One region of the Sphingobium sp. LF-16 genome, then DNA from elsewhere that is predicted to be linked to it. Evidence: riboswitches for the same ligand, from Rfam matches in the RefSeq annotation. Region 1 holds a riboswitch; each other region holds the start of a gene.
The links. A riboswitch is a leader RNA that binds a small molecule or an ion and turns the genes downstream of it on or off. The one in region 1 is predicted to bind cobalamin.

Region 1 (5,914 bases):
GGTCCAGGAAATTCCCTCGGGCTATGACGCCAGCCGCTATGCCACCGAGCGGCTGATGATCCCGGCGCGCGACGGCACGCAGATTCCGGTGTCGATCGTCTATCCCGCCGACTTCCCCCGTGACGGCAGCGCGCCGCTGCACCTTTATGGCTATGGCGCCTATGGTCTGGCGATGGAGCCGGGTTTCTCGACCAGCCGCCTGTCGCTGCTCGATCGCGGCTTTGCCTTTGCCATCGCCCATATTCGCGGCGGCGACGATATGGGCCAGCAATGGTATCTGGATGGCAAGCTCGACAAGCGCACCAACACCTTCACCGATTTCGTCGATGTCGCGAAGGGGCTGATCGATCTTGGCTATTCGGCCAAGGGCAGGATCAGCATTTCGGGCGGATCGGCCGGCGGCGAGCTGATGGGCGCGGTCATCAACTCCGATCCCGACCTGTGGGGCGCGGTGGTGGCGCATGTGCCGTTTGTCGATGTGCTCAACACCATGCTGGACGAGACGCTGCCACTGACGCCGGGCGAATGGCCCGAATGGGGCAATCCGATCGAGGATGAGGCCGCATTCCGCACCATCCAGTCCTATGACCCCTACACCCATGTCAGCGCGCAACATTATCCGCCGCTGATGGTTACCGCCGGGCTGAACGACCCGCGCGTTACCTATTGGGAGCCGGCCAAATGGGTCGCGAAGCTGCGCGCGACCAAGACCGACAGCAATATCCTGCTGCTCAAGACCAATATGGGCGCGGGACATGGTGGCAAGTCCGGGCGGTTCGAGAGCCTGCACGAGACCGCCGAGGAATTTGCGTTCATCCTGTGGCAGCTGGGAGTGGAAGGCTGATGGCGTCGAGCTTCACCAAGCAATTCACCGCAAGGCCCGAGCATATCGATGTGCTGGGCCATGTGAACAACGCGGTGTGGGTGCAGTGGATGGAGCAATTGTCGGTCGAACATTGGATGACCGATGCCGATCCGGCCCATGTCGACGCCTATATCTGGGTCGTGACCCGGCATGAGGTCGATTATCGCGGTAACGTGACCGAGGGCGATGTCGTGTCGGGCCGCACCTGGATTCCGGAAGGACCGCGCGGCGCGCGGTTCGACCGGCTGATCGAGTTCACCGGGCCGGACGGCAAGGTGAAGGTGTCTGCCAAATCCACCTGGGCGATGATCGACAAGGAGAGCGGCCGATTGATGCGGGTGCCGGCCGAAGTCGCCGCAAACTTCATCGAGGGCTGAGCCGGCCCAGCTTCAGCGGGCGCTGACGGCTTGGGAGAGGGCGCGTGCCGCCTGCACATAGGCAGGACCACCGCACACGGTCCAGGCCTGGGGCAGGCTGATGCGCGCTATGTCGCGTAGCACCGGATGGTGCAGCATTTCGGTGCCCTGGTCGGTGATCCGGTCGGTGGCGCTCTCGACGATCAGATAATCGGGCCGGGCGGCGACCATCTCCTCCAGGCTGACCTGCGCGATCGCCGGCTTGCCAAGGTCGGCGGCCAGGTTGCGCAGCCCTGCCCGCGTCATCAGGTCGTCGACCAACGTGCCGGTGCCGGTCATGTAGCCGCGCCGCTGATAATAGGCGGCGACCTTCGGCTTCGGCGCACGGGGCAGGGCGGCAAGCTCCCGGTCCATCCGCGCGATCATCGCTTCGCCCCGGTCGGCATGGCCGATCGCCTGCGCCACCGTGCGGATCGACGCGACGATATCGGCATAGCTGTCCGCGCTTTTCAGGTCGACGGCGGGATAATGCTGGGCCTTGAGGATCGCGATCGCCGGATTGCGCCGCGCCGGCATGCCGATCACCAAGTCTGGATTGGTCGCCAAAATCTGCTCGGCCGATCCGTCGAGGATGGGCAGGCCGCGGGTCGCGGCAGCCACCGCCGACATCTGCCGATCGCCGGCATTATGGGTCAGGCCGGCAATCTGGTCGCGATCGGCCAGCGCCACCAGCAACTGGTCGGCGCACAGGTTGAGCGACACGATCCGTTGCGGACGTTTGCCTGCATTGGCAGGCTGGCGCGCGGTGGCCGCCCATAATGTGGCACCGCCGATCAGGGCGATCATCAGGGCGATCATCCCCTTGCCGGGGCCGATGGGCGCAAATATCCGCATGGCCACCTCCCTTAGCCGGCGCGCTCCGCCAGGCAAGGAAGATTGACGCTCCAGTCGGGCTCGCCTATCGCCCGGACTGCGACAGGTTCCCCGGCAGCGGGGATGAAAAGGGAATGGGGTTCAAGACCCCGGCTGCCCCTGCAACTGTGAGCGGCGAGCCTTTGTGCCATATGCCATTGGGACCGCAAGGTTCTGAGAAGGCGGCATGAATCAGCGATGACCCGCGAGCCAGGAGACCTGCCCGTCGCGGTCGTCCTTCGCGCGGACAGGGTGTGCCGAGCGGACGGGGGTGAACCCGCGTGGCGACAGGTGGACCGCATAGGTGCGGGGACCATGTCGCGCCCGGCCGGGCACCGATATCGTCCCTGGGATGCGGTCCCTCGTCCGGGGGCTCATGTGTTCAAATATCTGACTTTCTGTTCTTTCCTTCTCTCCACCACCGCTTTCGCCGAAGAGGCGCAGCAGGCGCCACCGCCCGATGCCGCCGCCGATGCCGGGGCATCCTCGATCCTCGTCACCGCGACCCGCCTCGCCACGCCGGCCGATCAGGTGCCGGCCTCCGTCACCGTGCTCGACAAGGCGGCGATCGACCGGGCGCAGGATCTGGGCGTCACCGAATTGCTGCTGCGCACGCCCGGCGTCAGCATCTCGCGCAATGGCGGCTATGGCACGGCGACGTCGCTGCGCATCCGCGGCGCGGAATCCGACCAGACCGTGGTCGTGATCGACGGGGTGAAGCTCAACGATCCGTCCTCGGCCGGCGGCGGCTATAATTTCGCCAATCTGCTGGTCGGCGACGCCTCGCGCATAGAAGTGCTGCGCGGTCCCCAGTCGACCCTGTGGGGCAGTCAGGCAATCGGTGGCGTCGTCAATGTCGTCACCGCCATGCCCGAAAAGGCGCTGGAGGGGAGCTTCGACATAGAGGCGGGGTCGCGCGACACGGTCAGCGCCCGCGCGGCATTGGGCGGCAAGACCGGCCCGGTCAGTTGGAGGATCGGTGGCCAGAGCTTCACCACCGACGGCATTTCGGCGATCAGCCCGGCCTTTGGCGGCAAGGAGAAGGACGGCTATACCAACCGCAGCGTCACCGGCCGGGTCGAGGTGGCGCTGGCGGACGGAATCAGCGCGGACCTGCGCGGCTATTATTCCGATGGCCATGTCGATTTCGACGCGACCAGCGCGGACAGCCCCGCCTATGGCACCAATCGCGAATTTGTCGGCTATGCCGGCCTTAACGTCGCACTGCTCGACGGCCGCTTCCGCAACCGTTTCGGCTATGGCTATACCGACACCGATCGCGACAATTATGACCCGCGCAACCCGCGCAAGCAGAGCTTCGACGCCGCCGGGCGCAACCAGCGGCTCGAATATCAGGGCAGCTTCGCGATCGCCGACGGCTGGACCGCGCTGTTCGGGGTGGAGAATGAGAATAGCCGCTTCCGCAGCGTGTCGCCTTCGGCCTCGCTTTCGGTGCCGATTCCCGACCCGGCCCGCGGCAAGGCGGAGATCACCAGCGTCTATGGCCAGCTTAATGCCCAGCCGATTACGGGCCTGACCCTGACTGGCGGGCTGCGCTATGACGATCATGATCGCTATGGCGGCCGTACCCTCTTTTCCGCCGGGGGCGTCTGGGCGCTGCCGACCGGGACGGTGCTGCGCGCCAGCTATGGCGAGGGGTTCAAGGCGCCGACCCTCTATCAGCTCTTTTCCGAATATGGGAATCAGGCGCTCGACCCCGAACGCGCCCATGGCTGGGAAGCGGGCGCGGAGCAGCGCTTCCTTGGCGAGAAGCTGCGGCTGGGCGCGACCTGGTTCGACCGGACCACGACCGACCAGATCATCTATAATAGCTGTTCCACCAGCTCGACCGATCCGCGCTGCTTCACGCCCGGCACCACCACCCGCCGCTATGGCTATTATCTCAATGTCGCGCGCGCCAAGGCGCATGGGATAGAGGCGCAGGTGGCGGTCGAGCCGGTCAAGGGGCTGACCATTGACGGCAATTATAGCTGGACCGTGGCGGAGGATCGTTCGGAGGACACTGCGAACGAAGGCAATTGGCTGCCGCGCCGGCCGCGCAACAGCGCCAATGGGTCGATCAGCTATGCCTGGCCCTTCGGCCTCACCACCGGCGCGGCGGTGCGCTGGTCCGGCCACAGCTATGACAATGCGGCCAACACGACGCGGCTGGACGATTATACGCTGGTCGACCTGCGCGCCGAATATGCGTTCACCCCGGCGTTGCGCCTGTTCGCCCGCGTCGAGAATCTCTTCGACGAGAACTACATGACGGCCTATCGCTATGGCACGCTCGGCCGCAGCATCTATGCCGGCTTCCGGGGGCGCTTCTGATGCTGCGTCCCGTCGAACCCGGCCCCGCCATCGTCGCCTGCAATACCTGCCGTCATTCGGCCGAAGCGCGGGAGGACGGGGAGGGCGTGCGCGGCGGGGCACGGCTGGCGGAGGCGCTGCGCACGGTGCAGGCCTCCGACCCGTGCTATGCCACCGTCGCGGTGCAGGACATGCCCTGCCTGTTCGCCTGCCAGGATCATTGCACCGTCCATCTGCGCGCGCCCGGCAAGGTCGGCTATGTCATGGGGCGGTTCACCCCGGATGCCGATGCGGCACGCGCGATCCTCGATTACGCCATTGCCTATGCCGCCAGCGATCATGGCCGCGTCGCCTTTCGTGAGTGGCCCGAAGGCGTGAAGGGCCATTTCATCACCCGTACCCCGCCGGAAGGATTTGTCGTCGAATGAGCTTCGCCTCGATCACCGATTTTGAGAATGCCCTGGCCAACCTGCCACCGGCCGAGGAACTGGCGAGCGCGGCGGCACGCGCGCGGCAGGCCGAGCTGACCAAGCCATTGGGGGCGCTCGGCCGGCTGGAGGATGTCGCGATCTTCATGGCAAGCTGGCAGGGGCGCGCGGTGCCGCGCCTGGAACGGGCGCGTGCCGCGATCTTTGCCGGCAATCATGGCTTCACCGTCCATGGCGTCAGCGCCTATCCCGCCGCCGTGACCGCGCAGATGGTCGCCAATTTCGCCGCCGGCGGCGCGGCGATTAACGCGCTGGCCGGTGTGGCCGGGCTGGAACTGGCGGTGCGATCGATCGATCTGGACCGGCCAACGGCGGACTTCACCATCGCCCCGGCCATGACCGAGGAGGAGTGCCTGACCGCGCTGTCGATCGGCGCGGCGGCGGCCGAAGAGGATCTGGACCTGCTGGTCGTGGGCGAGATGGGGATCGGCAATTCGACCGCCGCAGCAGCCCTGAGCGCCCGCAGCTTCGGCGGAAAGGTCAGTGACTGGGTTGGTCCCGGTACGGGCGTCGATGGCGAGGGGATTGCGCGCAAGATCGCGACGATCGATCGCGCGCTCGCCTTCCATGCCGATGCGCCGGACAGAGCCTTTGAAACACTGCGCCGGCTGGGCGGGCGCGAACTGGCGGCGATTGCCGGCGCGGTGCTGCGCGCCCGCCAGCTGGGCGTGCCGGTGCTGCTCGACGGTTTCATCAGTTGCGCCGCGATCGCGCCGCTGGTGGCGCAGGTGCCGGTCTTTGCCGACCATTGCCTGGCCGGCCATTGCTCGGCCGAGCCGGGCCATGGCCTGCTGCTGGAGCGGATGGGCCTTGAACCGCTGCTGAGCCTCGACATGCGATTGGGCGAAGGCAGCGGCGCGGCGGTGGCGGCCAATATCGTCCGTGCGGCCGTAGCCGCGCATAGCGGCATGGCGACCTTTGCCGAGGCGGCGGTGTCGACCGCGACATGATGGGCATGCCGCTCCACCTGCTGCGGCATG
Region 2 (5,914 bases), 450 kb from region 1:
ACAGGTTGAGCGCCAGGCTGATCCCCGCCCCCGCCAGCGTTGCGACCGCGATCCCGGCCAGGATCAGCGTCAACGGGCTTTCCGACGGCCCGGCAAGCAGGAACAGCGCGCCGATCGCCGCCAGCGCGGTGACGATCGCCAGCAGCGGCAACGCCATCGGGTGCAGTTCGGACAGGCCGAAATAAAGCGCGATCACCGCACCCAGCGCCGCCGCATTGGACACGCCCAGCACGGCGGGCTCCGCCAGAGGATTACGCAGATAACCCTGCAGGGCCGCGCCCGACAGGCCCAGCATGGCGCCGACCAGCAGGCCGATCGCCATGCGCGGCAGGCGCAGGTCGATGACGATCGCCCGCGCCACCATGTCGCCGCCGCCCGCCAGCACCGTCAGGATGCGGCCCGGCGCAATCGTCACCGATCCCAGCGCGACCGATGCGATGGCCGCGACCAGCAGCAGGGCGATCAGCCCCGGCAGCAACAGGGGATGCCGCCGCCCCTTAGAAGCGGACACGCACGCCGCCATAGGCCGACCGGCCATAGGTGCCATAGCCATAGGCCGTGGCGTAATCCGCATCGAACAGATTGTCGATCCGGCCATAGACTTCGAGATGGTCGCCCACGGGGAGGGACGCGCGCAGCCCGGCCAGCGCATAGCCGTCGAGCCGGCGCGTGTTGGCCGTGTCGTCATAGCTGTCGCCGACCATGGTCAGCGTCGCGCCGGTCGACAGGCCGAAGGACCAGAGATAGTCGGCCGACACACTGACCGCATTGGCGGCGCGGCGCGGCAGGCGATTGCCGTCGGTGCCCCCGCCCGACCGGTCGCGCGCATCGACATAGGAGTAGGAGGCCGCCACCGTCAGCGCCTCGACCGGCTTCAGCGTCAGCGTCGCTTCCACGCCCTTGGCGCGGGTCCGGTCTAGATTGCCATAGGTGTAGGTCGCATAATCATAGTTGATCTGGTTGCGAGTATCGCGCCGGAAGGCGGTCAGCGACAGCACCGCCTTGTCCCCGTCCAGGCTCTGGTCGAAGCCGATATCATAGCTTTTCGACCGCTCCGGCCGCAGCGCGCTGTTGCCGCTATAGGTGTCGTAGAGCTGATAGAGCGACGGCGCCTTGAACCCTTCGCCATAGGAGAGGCGGATATTGGTGGCGCCCGCGTTCGGCGTGTAATTGGCGTTGGCACCAAAGGTGGTCGCGCCGTCGAACTGGCTATGATCGTCATGGCGCAGCCCGCCCGTGACGGCGAGGCCGGCAAGCGGCTTCACCACCGCCAGCGCATAGACGCTGTCGATGTTCGCCTTCGCACTCGCTATGTCGCCAAAGCCGAAATACTCATAGTCCGGCCGCTCATGCTCATAGCCGAAGATCAGCTTGGCCTGATCCACCGGGGCATAGACGCCCTCATATTCGAAGCGCAGATTGGTGCCCGAATAGCCATAATCCGGGTCGGTGCCGCGCACGAAATAATAGTCGCGGTCGTTGCGCATCCAGGTAACGGCGGCGCGGTTGGTCAGCTTGCCGTCGAGCAGCGCCAGGTTGATCCCGGCATAGCCGACATATTGGTCCAGCTTGCTGACGTCGCTGCTGTCGGCCGGCGCGCCGAAGAAGCTGTCATAGTCGAGATCGGCATGGATATAATAGCCGCGCAGGTCGAGGCTGAGGCTGTCGGTGAAAGCGATCTTCAGCTTGGCGTTGGTGGCGATATTCTCATAGCCATCCTTCTCCACGCCGCCGAACGACCGGCCGACCGAGGAAATGCCGTCGGTGTTGAAATAGGCGACGCCGACGCCGCCCGACACCGCGCCATGCGTGCCCGACACATCGGCCTTGGCGTTCAGCGTATCGCTATAGCCATAATCGGCCGAGGCGTTAACCTCGAAACCCTCGCTGGGCGCGCCGGTCATCACATTGACCACGCCGCCGATCGCCTGGCTGCCATAGACCACCGAGTTGGAGCCGCGCAGCACTTCGATCCGGCGGATATTGCCGGTCAACAGATGGCCGAAATCATAGCCGTCGCCGATGCCGCTCGGGTCGTTGACCTTGACCCCGTCGATCAGCACCAGCGTCTGGGTCGTCTCCGCGCCGCGCAGCGACACGCCGGTCACGCCGCCGGTGGAACCGTTGCGGCTGAAGCGGACGCCCGGCGTGGTGGCGAGCAGGTCGACGACATCGACCGCCTGGCGCGTCCTGATCGTGTCGGCATCGATCACCGTGATCGCCTGGCCGACCTCGTCGCGCGGCTGTGCGATGCCCGAAGCGGTGACGACGATATCGTCATCCTGGGCCAGTGCCGGCGTAGCGGCCAGCAGCGCGATGAGCGAAATCCCCAACATCTTCATTTTATCGTCCCCCGGCGTCCGTCGATTTGGAACCGGGGCGTCCGCACATGCGGTCGCTGCGTGAGGATCGGGAAGACGCCAGCGCCCCGCCCCACGCACCGATGCGGCCCCGGCCGCCATGGGCGTCGCTCGACGGAAACACCGCGCCATGGCCATCCCCTGGGCCAGGGCAAGAGCGACCAGACGCCGGCAGGTCTCCTGGCTCGCGGGTCAGGGCAGCGATGCGCCAGCCTTCCCGGACCTATCGGTCCAGTGGCCGGTTCCGGCCCTCCCCTTTTGAAGAGCCTGGGAACCCTGCGCATCGCGCTCACCGCTTACAGTTGCAGGGACAGCCGCGGATTTGGAAGGGCTGCGCCCCCCGCACCGCATTCCCGTTTTCAGCCCTTGCGGGCACCGGCGCGATCATGCGCGTCCGGGGCTTTTGACCGCCCCGGCGCGCGGCCCCCATAAGCCAAAGCACAAGCCCTGCCAAGCGGGCCAGGATCGCCCCGGCGGATCGTTGCGCGGTGCTGGTGGCCGGCTATGCAGGGGCCTCTGACCCAAGGAGCCGACATGTCCGATTCGCCAGATCTATCCTTGATGGCCATCACTGCCGCCGACGTCGCCGATGCCGCGCGGCTGATCGCGCCGGCGGCGGTCCGTACCCCGCTGATCGAGAATGCCGCGCTCAACGATTTGTGCGGCCGGCGCGTGCTGGTGAAGTTCGAGGGCGCCCAGCATAGCGGATCGTTCAAGTTCCGCGGCGCCTATAACCGCCTCGCCCGGCTGAACGATGCGGAACGGGCGGCGGGCGTCGTCGCCTGGTCCTCGGGCAATCATGCCCAGGGCGTCGCCTTTGCCGCGCGCCTGCTCGGCATTCCCGCCACGATCGTGATGCCGGCCGATGCCCCGGCGATCAAGACCGCCAACACCCGTGCGCTCGGCGCCGAGGTCGTCCCCTATGACCGCTTCACCCAGAGCCGTGAGGCAATCGCCACCGCCCTGGCCACCGAACGCGGCGCAACGCTGGTCCCCTCGTTCGACGATCCCTTCATCATCGCCGGCCAGGGCACGATCGGCCTCGAAATACTCGACCAGGCCCAGGCCGCCAGCGCCGACCTCGCACAGATACTCGTCTGCTGCGGTGGCGGCGGGCTGGTCGCGGGCACGTCCACGGCGGTCAAGGCCGCCCGCCCCGACATCAGCGTCTATGCCGTCGAACCCGCCGGCTTCGACGACACGGCTCGCTCGCTCGCCAGCGGCGTGCGGGAAAGCGTCTCGCCCGACGCACGCAGCATCTGCGACGCCCTGCTGGCGCCCAGCCCCGGCGCGCTGACCTTCCCGATCAACCATGCCCTGCTGGCCGGCGGCCTGGTCGTCAGCGACGATCAGGTGCGCGACGCGATGCGCTTCGCCTTCACCACGCTCAAGCTCGTGGTGGAGCCGGGCGGTGCAGTGGCGCTCGCCGCCATGCTCGCCGGCCTCGCCCCGCCCACCGACGGCGCCACCGCCCTCGTCATCTCCGGCGCCAATGTCGATCCGGCCACCTATGCCGCGATCATCGGCGGCCCGAACGCCTGACCGCTGGTCTTTTGCCCCGTCCCGCACTAAATGCGGCGCCATGATGAGCCGCTTTTCCAAGATGCATGGTCTGGGCAATGATTTCGTCGTGATCGACGCGCGCCAAGCGCCGGTCGCGATGACGGAGGCGCGCGCCCGCGCCATTGCCGATCGCCATGCCGGCATCGGCTGTGACCAGTTGATCGTCATCGGCGATGCCGAGACCGGCGACCAGGCCGACGTGTCGATGCTGATCTTCAATTCCGACGGTTCGGAAGTGGAAGCCTGCGGCAACGCCACCCGCTGCGTACCGCTGTTCGTCGGCAAGGACGTGCTGATCCGCACCAGGGCCGGGCTGCTCGACGCCAAGGGCCTGGACGGCGGCGCCAGCGTCGACATGGGCGCGCCCCGCTTCGACTGGGACGCGATCCCGCTTGGCTATCCGATGGACACGCTGACGATGTCGGCCAGTTGGGAAGATTTGCCCGCGCCGGCCGCCGTCAATGTCGGCAACCCGCATGTGATCTTCTTCGTCGAGGATCTGGACGCGGTCGATTTCGAACGGCTCGGCCCGCTGATCGAGCATGACCCGCTTTTCCCCGCTCGCGTGAACGTCAATTTCGCGCAGGTCGTCGGCCCGCAGCATCTGCGCCTGATCGTCTGGGAACGCGGCGCCGGCCTGACCCGCGCCTGCGGCACCGGCGCCTGCGCCACCGCCGTCGCGGCGATCCGGCGCAAGCTGATGGCCGGCCCGGTGACGGTCAGCCTGCCGGGCGGCGACCTGGAGATCGACTGGGCACCGGGCGGCACGATCCGCATGACCGGCCCCGCCACCCATGTGTTCGACGGCGAGGCGGACTGGGACCGCTTCTGACCGTGGCTGGTCCCGACATCATCACCCTGGGCTGCCGGCTCAACATCGCGGAGAGCGAGGCTATTCGCGAAATGGCCGGCGCACAGGACGACCTGATCGTCGTCAACAGCTGCGCCGTGACGGCCGAGGCCGTGCGCCAGACCCGGCAGGCGATCCGCCGCGCCAGGCGAGACCGCCCCGACGCCCGCATCCTGGTCACCGGCTGCGCCGCCCAAACCGAACCCCAGACCTTCGCCGCCATGGCGGAAGTGGACGGCGTGATCGGCAACCGGGAGAAGCTGGAGGCAGCCGCCTTCGCCCCGGTGGCGGATAAGGTCAACGTCTCCGACATCATGGCCGTGCGCGACACCGCGCCGCACATGGCCAGCGCCTTTGCCGAACATGCCCGCGCCTTTCTGGAGGTGCAGAATGGCTGCGACCATCGCTGCACCTTCTGCATCATCCCCTATGGCCGGGGGAACAGCCGCTCCGTGCCCGCCGGCGCGGTGATCGACAAGGCGAAGCAACTGGTCGACGCGGGCTATGGCGAGATCGTGCTGACCGGCGTTGATGTCACCAGCTATGGCCCGGACCTGCCAGGTAGCCCTTCGCTCGGCCAACTCGTTGAACGGCTCCTCAAGCATGTCCCGGACCTGCCCCGGCTGCGCCTCTCCTCGATCGACAGTGTCGAGATTGACGAGCGGCTGTTCGACCTCATCGCCCATGAGCCGCGCATGATGCCGCATCTGCATCTCTCGCTGCAGGCCGGCGACGACATGATCTTGAAGCGCATGAAGCGCCGCCATGCCCGCGCCGACGCCGTGCGCATCGTCGAGCGGGTGAAGGCCGCCCGCCCGGACATCAGCATCGGCGCCGACATCATCGCCGGCTTCCCGACCGAGGATGACGCCATGTTCGCCAACAGCCTGGCGCTGGTCGCCGATTGCGACATCGTCCATGGCCATATCTTCCCCTATTCACCGCGCACCGGCACGCCGGCCGCGCGCATGCCCCAGCTGGATCGCGCCACCATCAAGGCCCGCGCCGCCCTGCTGCGCGACGCCTGCACGGCCCAGCGCGATGCCTGGCTCGCCCGCCTGGTGGGCACTCGCCAGTCGGTGCTGGTCGAACGCAATGGCCTGTCGGGCCATGCGGAAAATTTCGCGCCGGTGCGCTTCAC
Region 3 (5,914 bases), 230 kb from region 1:
GACCCGCCCCGAACTCCATTCCCAGCGCGGCCGCACCCCCATCAGCGCCAGCGCCTGCGCAATATCATCGCCGCCGGTGCGCATGTTCGCCGTGCCCCAGGCGGACAGGGCGATGGCACGGGGATAGTCGCCCTCGCGCTGGAGATAATCGTCGACCAGCAATTGCGCCGATCGCTGGCCCAGATCCCAGGCGACCGCGGTCGGCACCGCGCGGGTATCGACCGAAAAGAAATTGCGCCCGGTCGGCAGCACGTCGGGCCGGCCGCGCGTCGGCGCGCCCGATGGCCCCGGCAGCACGAACCGCCCGTCGAGTCCCGCCAGCAGGGCCGCCGCCTCGCGCGGGCCACAGGCATCGACGCGCGGCGCCAGATCATCGGCGATCGCCGCCAGCACGGCGGCGCTAGCCGGGCCGACCGGCGCCGCGCCGTCGACCAGCGCCGCCGCCAGCAGTTCCAGCCGCTCGACCATGTCCCCATATGTGCGCCAGGCATCTGTGGATAAGTCGGCCAGCGCCGCCGGACGCGGCCCATGCCATGGCGCCCCCAGCACGCAATCGAGCGGATCGAAACCCAGCCCCAGATCATCGGCCAGCGCCCGCAGCAGCGACGCCTGCCCCGGATGCTCCAGGCCACGCGGGGTGCGCGCCAGCGCGATCAGCAGGTCGCGTCGCAGCCGCCCTTGCGGCGAAGCGGTGAAGACATGCAGCCCGTCGCGGATCTGCAATTCCTTCAGCTCACACAGATAATTGTCGATCGCGGCGAGCGCGTCGTCATCGTCGCCGGCGGCGCCGGCATCCTTGTCCAGCCCCTGGCTGCGGGCGAGGTCGATGATATCGCGGCGCAGCCGGTCGAGCCGGCGCGGGTCCATGCCAGCGGCAAGATAATATTCGTCCACCAGCGCTTCCAGCTGCTTGAGCGGCCCATAGCTTTCCGCCCGCGTCAGCGGCGGGGTCAGATGGTCGAGGATGACGGCGCCGATGCGGCGCTTGGCCTGTGTCCCCTCGCCCGGATCATTGACGATGAAGGGATAGAGTTGCGGCACCGGCCCGGCGCAGATTTCGGGGAAGCAGTCGGCCGAAAGCGACACCGCCTTGCCCGGCAGCCATTCCAGATTGCCATGCTTGCCGACATGGACCAGCGCCTGCGCGCCGAAGTCCTGCGCCAGCCAGACATGAAAGGCGAGATAGGCGTGGGGCGGCGGCAGCGCGGGGTCATGATAGCTGCTCTTGGGATCGATATTATAGCCGCGCGCCGGCTGCACCGCGATCGCGACATGGCCAAAGCGATGGACGGCAAGGCGAAACGCTCCGTCGCGCACGAAGGGATCGGCTTCCGGCGGTCCCCAGCGATCGACCATGGCGTCACGCGCGCTGTCGGGCAGAGCGGCAAGGGCCGCGCGATAGATATCGAGCGACAGGCGGACCTCGCCCGGCCGATCCAGCGACGCCCGATCATTGGTGACGCCGCCGGTCATCAGCCGCATCAGCGCGGCGCCGTCGCGCGGGGCGTCGCCGATCGCATAGCCGGCCTCACCCAGCCGGCACAGGATCGCGGCGGCGCTGGCCGGCGTGTCGAGACCCACGCCATTGCCGATCCGCCCATCGCGATTGGGATAATTGGCCAGCACCAGCGCGACCCGGCGCTCGGCCGGCGCAGTGCGGCGCAGTGCCGCCCAGTTGCGCGCCAGATCGGCGACGAAGGCGACCCGGTCGGGTGCCACGCGCGGTACGACGATGCCACACTGGGTGCGTTCATCGAACCGCTCGGCCGCCTTGAAGGCGACGGCGCGGGTGAAGAGGCGCCCGTCCACTTCCGGCAGGGCGACATTCATCGCCAGGTCGCGCGGGCCAAGGCCACGGGCGGACCCGCGCCAGCTGCCTTCCTCGACCCCGGCAAAGGCGGTCTGCAGGATCGAGCAGTCGGCCTGTTCCAAGATGCCCGGCACGCGCGGCTCGGACGACGACGAGGCGGCGAAGCTGGTCGCATTGACGATGATGTCGGGCGCGATGTCGGCCAGCAGCCCGCCGAGCCAGTCGCGCACGAACGGCTCGCGCAGCGCGCGGACATGCACGGCGGCAACGTTGAAGTCGCGCGCGCCAAGGGCCGCGACCATCGCATCGACCGCGCTCAGCGTGCCGGCGACCACCAAAGCGCGGTAGAAGATCAGCAGCGCCACCGGCCGCCCCTCGACCCAGGTCGCGCGCAGTTCCGCCACGCCGGGCCGGTCATGGCCGGGCAAATAGAGGCCCGCGTCGGCGATCGGCAGCGGATGATTGGGGTCGCCCGCATCCGCGCCGGTCAGCCGGGCGGCGCAGCGCAGGAAGGACAAAGCATTGGCGGTGCCGCCCTGGCGCAGATAGTCCCGCAACTGCTCGCGCATCGCCGCCGGCACGGTGGAGGCGAGGTCCAGCGCGGGATCGCCCTCGCGCCCGTCGGCGATCGCGGCGAAGGCGATGCCGCGTTCGCGCGCGACCTGCGCAATCTCGTCCACGCCATAGGGCCAATAGCTTTTGCCGCCGAGCAGGATGACGCAGACGAAGCGCGCCTTGGCGATCACCTTCTCGACATAGAGATCGACCGAATAGGGATGTTTGAGCTGCAGCAGATTGGCCAGCCGCACGGTCGGCGCGTCATCGGGCAGGCGCGCGGCGGCGGCGGCGAAACAGGCCAGGTCGCTGTCCGCCACGGTCAGGATGACGATGTCGCCGGGCGGCTGGTCGAGGTCGATCGCCTCCTCGCCGTCGCTGATCGTTCCCGGCGTGGCGGACAGAAGATGCATCAGCCGAGCACGGCCTGGATGTCGGCCTCGATCGCGGCGCGGTCCAGCCCCTTCTGGCCGATCACCACCAGCTGGGTGCGGCGCGCTTCCTGCGGCTGCCAGGGACGGTCGAAGAAATGCTGGATGCGCGGGCCGACCGCCTGCACGACGAGCCGCATCGGCTTGCCCGCGACCGCGACCATGCCCTTGACGCGCAGCACGTCATGGGTGGCGATCAGCGCGGACAGCGCCTCCACCAGCGTGTCGGGATCGACAACCGCATCGCCGCCGACGACGAAGCTGTCGAAATCATCATGGTCATGATCCTCGCCCTCCGCCTCATGGTGCGAGGGCCGGGCGTCGAGATCATCCTCCGCCGCCGCGACGATGCCCAGCAGCGCGCCGATATCGACCGCACCATGGGCGGCGCGGACGATCTTTACGCCGGGCCGCGTCTCGGCATCGACCTGCGCCTCGACCGCGGCCAGCGTGTCGGCATCGACCAGGTCGCTCTTGTTCAGCACCACCATATCGGCACAGGCGAGCTGATCCTCGAACAATTCCTCCAGCGGGCTGTCATGGTCCAGATTGGGATCGGCGGCACGCGCGGCGGCCAGCGCCGCCTCGTCGGTGGCAAAGCGACCGGCAGCGACCGCATCGGCGTCGATCAGCGCGACCACCCCGTCCACCGTGGCGCGGGTGCGGATGTCGGGCCACTGGAAGGCCTTGACCAGCGGCTTGGGCAGGGCCAGCCCCGACGTCTCGATGATGATATGGTCGGGCGGGCTCGGCCGGTCGAGCAGCGCGGTCATGGTCGGCAGGAAATCGTCGGCCACGGTGCAGCAGATGCAGCCATTGGCCAGCTCGACAATATCCTCTTCCGGGCAGGCGGCGTCGTTGCAGCCCTTCACCAGTTCGCCGTCGACGCCGACATCGCCAAATTCGTTGATGATGAGGGCCAGGCGGCGCCCCTTCGCATTTTCCAGCAGGTGGCGGATCAGCGTGGTCTTGCCCGCGCCCAGGAAGCCGGTGATGACGGTGGTCGGAATCTTGGCAGATGCAGTGTTGGCCATGACAAATACTCGCGCGCCGGAGCAACCGGGGCGGGAGCGAACCGGGCGCGAACGCACGGCCGGCCGGCATCGCGGACGGGCGCTTGTTCGCCCGCAGATGCGTGACCGCGCGGCTCCAGCCGCCAACCTGTCGCTCAGACGGAACACCGTGCCCCGGCCATCCCCTGGACCAAAGCAAGAGCGACCTAAACGCTGGCAGGTCTCCTGGCTTGCGGGTCATAGCGGGAGGAACGGCCTTCCCAGGCCTCGCATGATTTAGCGTCCGGCCCAGTGGCTGCTAATCCCGCATCGGGGACAGCCTTGTTCATCACGCTCGCCGCTCACAGTTGCAGGGACAGCTGCGGACTTGGATGCCATGGCATCCGCACCGCCTTCCCATTTTAAGCCCCCGTGGGGGCACCGGCGCGATCATGTCGGGACGATGCGAAGCGCCGTCCCTGGGCCGGTTCCTAGTCGCTTTGGGCAGCGGTGACAATCCAGCCATCGGCCATGGCGAGCGGCCAGGGCGTAAGGCGCTGGCCGACACAAGGGCCGCCGACGCAGGCGCCATCGTCGCGGCGGAACAGGGCGCCGTGCCAGCTACATCTTATATGGCTGCCATCCGGGGTCAGATAATCATCGAGCTGCTGCGCGAGCGGCAGGCCGGCATGGGGGCATTGATCGACAAAGCCGGCGACATGATCGCCATCCCGCACGGCAAAGCCATGGAAGCGGCCGGCGCGCATCTGCAGCACGAAATTGCGCGCCTTGCCATCGGCGATCTGCGCGATCGGGCAGAGGCGCACACCCGCCGGCGTCGCGAACAGGCGCGTGTCACTGACGCTCATATGTCAGAGTCGGGCTGGCGATCGGGGTGCGCGGCGGCAAAGGCGGGGAGCGCGCATGCCGCCGCGTCCACGGCGCACAGCCGCGGAAAGGGCGTCAGGTCGACGCCGAAGCGCCGGGCATTGTAGAGCTGGGGCACGATATGGCAGTCGGCGAAGCTGGGGCGGTCCCCGAACGCATAGGTGCCGCCGTGACGGGCGATCAGCGTTTCGAGCGCGGCGAAGCCCTCGCCGGTCCAGCGGCCGATCCAGGCGCGGACCTGATTCTCGCTGGCACCAAAATCCTGCCGCAGCGCCTGCAACACGCGCAGATTGCCGAGCGGATGGATATCGCAGGCGATGATGCCGGCCATGGCACGGACGATCGCGGCATCGCCGGGGTCGGCGGGCAGCAAGGACGGCTGCGGCCAGCGCGCTTCGATCCATTCCAGGATCGCGCCGCTCTGCGTCAGCACGCTGTCGCCATCGACCAGTGCGGGCACCAGCCCCTGCGGCGCCAGCGCCTGATAGTCGGGTGCCCGCTGCGCACCGCTGCGCAGGTCATGGGCGACCTGCGCATAGTCGACACCCTTCAGGGCCAGCGCGATCCGCACGCGATAGCTCGCGCTTGACCGCCAATAGCCATGAAGGGTGAGGTCGCTCATCGCGCCGGCACGATCATCGCGCGGCATTCGCCAAAGCCGATCGACACATGGCCGGGGGCCGACGCGGTGGCGCGCAATGTCACCTCGTCGCCATCCTCCAGGAAGCTGCGCGTCTCGCCCGATGGCAGGCTGATCGGCTCGCGGCCGCCGCTGCTGATTTCCATCAGGCTGCCATAGCCATCGCGCGTCGGGGCGGAGATGGTGCCGCTGCCCAGCAGGTCGCCCGGCATCAGGTTGCAGCCATTGGAGGCATGATGGGTGACGATCTGGCTGACGGTCCAGTACATGTTGCTCGCCGGCCCCTGGCTGAGCCGCATCGACGGCTGGCCCGCGTCGCGCATCGCCTGGGTGGAGAGATACACTTCCAAGGTCAGCGCCAGCGCGCCATGGGCCTGATCGTCGGCATCGCTGAGGTAAGGCAGCGGCGCGGGATCGCCTTCCGGCCGGGGCGGCTGGGCGATGCGGAACGGCGCCAGCGCCTCGGGCGTCACCACCCAGGGCGAGATGGTCGAATGGAAATTCTTGGCCAGGAAGGGCCCGAGCGGCTGATATTCCCACGCCTGGAAATCGCGCGCCGACCAGTCGTTGAGCAGGCAGAAGCCGGCGACATGATCGG

Region 2: it holds a riboswitch for cobalamin, as region 1 does, so the genes downstream of both, DIZ22_RS00360 (TonB-dependent receptor) here and DIZ22_RS19660 (TonB-dependent receptor) in region 1, are expected to answer to the same signal.
Region 3: it holds a riboswitch for cobalamin, as region 1 does, so the genes downstream of both, cobW (cobalamin biosynthesis protein CobW) here and DIZ22_RS19660 (TonB-dependent receptor) in region 1, are expected to answer to the same signal.

Annotation. Positions count from the first base shown of each region.
Region 1 covers NZ_CP029335.1:4,182,735-4,188,648, forward strand. Annotated here, with positions in the region: gene DIZ22_RS19645 (S9 family peptidase) at 1-844, shown strand, start outside; gene DIZ22_RS19650 (acyl-CoA thioesterase) at 844-1,242, shown strand; gene DIZ22_RS19655 (ABC transporter substrate-binding protein) at 1,255-2,115, opposite strand; cobalamin riboswitch at 2,182-2,375, shown strand; gene DIZ22_RS19660 (TonB-dependent receptor) at 2,512-4,467, shown strand; gene DIZ22_RS19665 (DUF1636 domain-containing protein) at 4,467-4,874, shown strand; gene cobT (nicotinate-nucleotide--dimethylbenzimidazole phosphoribosyltransferase) at 4,871-5,884, shown strand; gene DIZ22_RS19675 (histidine phosphatase family protein) at 5,881-5,914, shown strand, end outside.
Region 2 covers NZ_CP029335.1:63,730-69,643, reverse strand. Annotated here, with positions in the region: gene DIZ22_RS00365 (iron ABC transporter permease) at 1-511, opposite strand, end outside; gene DIZ22_RS00360 (TonB-dependent receptor) at 498-2,342, opposite strand; cobalamin riboswitch at 2,513-2,755, opposite strand; gene DIZ22_RS00355 (threonine/serine dehydratase) at 2,895-3,902, shown strand; gene dapF (diaminopimelate epimerase) at 3,943-4,755, shown strand; gene mtaB (tRNA (N(6)-L-threonylcarbamoyladenosine(37)-C(2))-methylthiotransferase MtaB) at 4,758-5,914, shown strand, end outside.
Region 3 covers NZ_CP029335.1:3,954,070-3,959,983, reverse strand. Annotated here, with positions in the region: gene cobN (cobaltochelatase subunit CobN) at 1-2,778, opposite strand, end outside; gene cobW (cobalamin biosynthesis protein CobW) at 2,778-3,830, opposite strand; cobalamin riboswitch at 4,007-4,249, opposite strand; gene DIZ22_RS18600 (Rieske (2Fe-2S) protein) at 4,280-4,657, opposite strand; gene maiA (maleylacetoacetate isomerase) at 4,654-5,298, opposite strand; gene fahA (fumarylacetoacetase) at 5,295-5,914, opposite strand, start outside.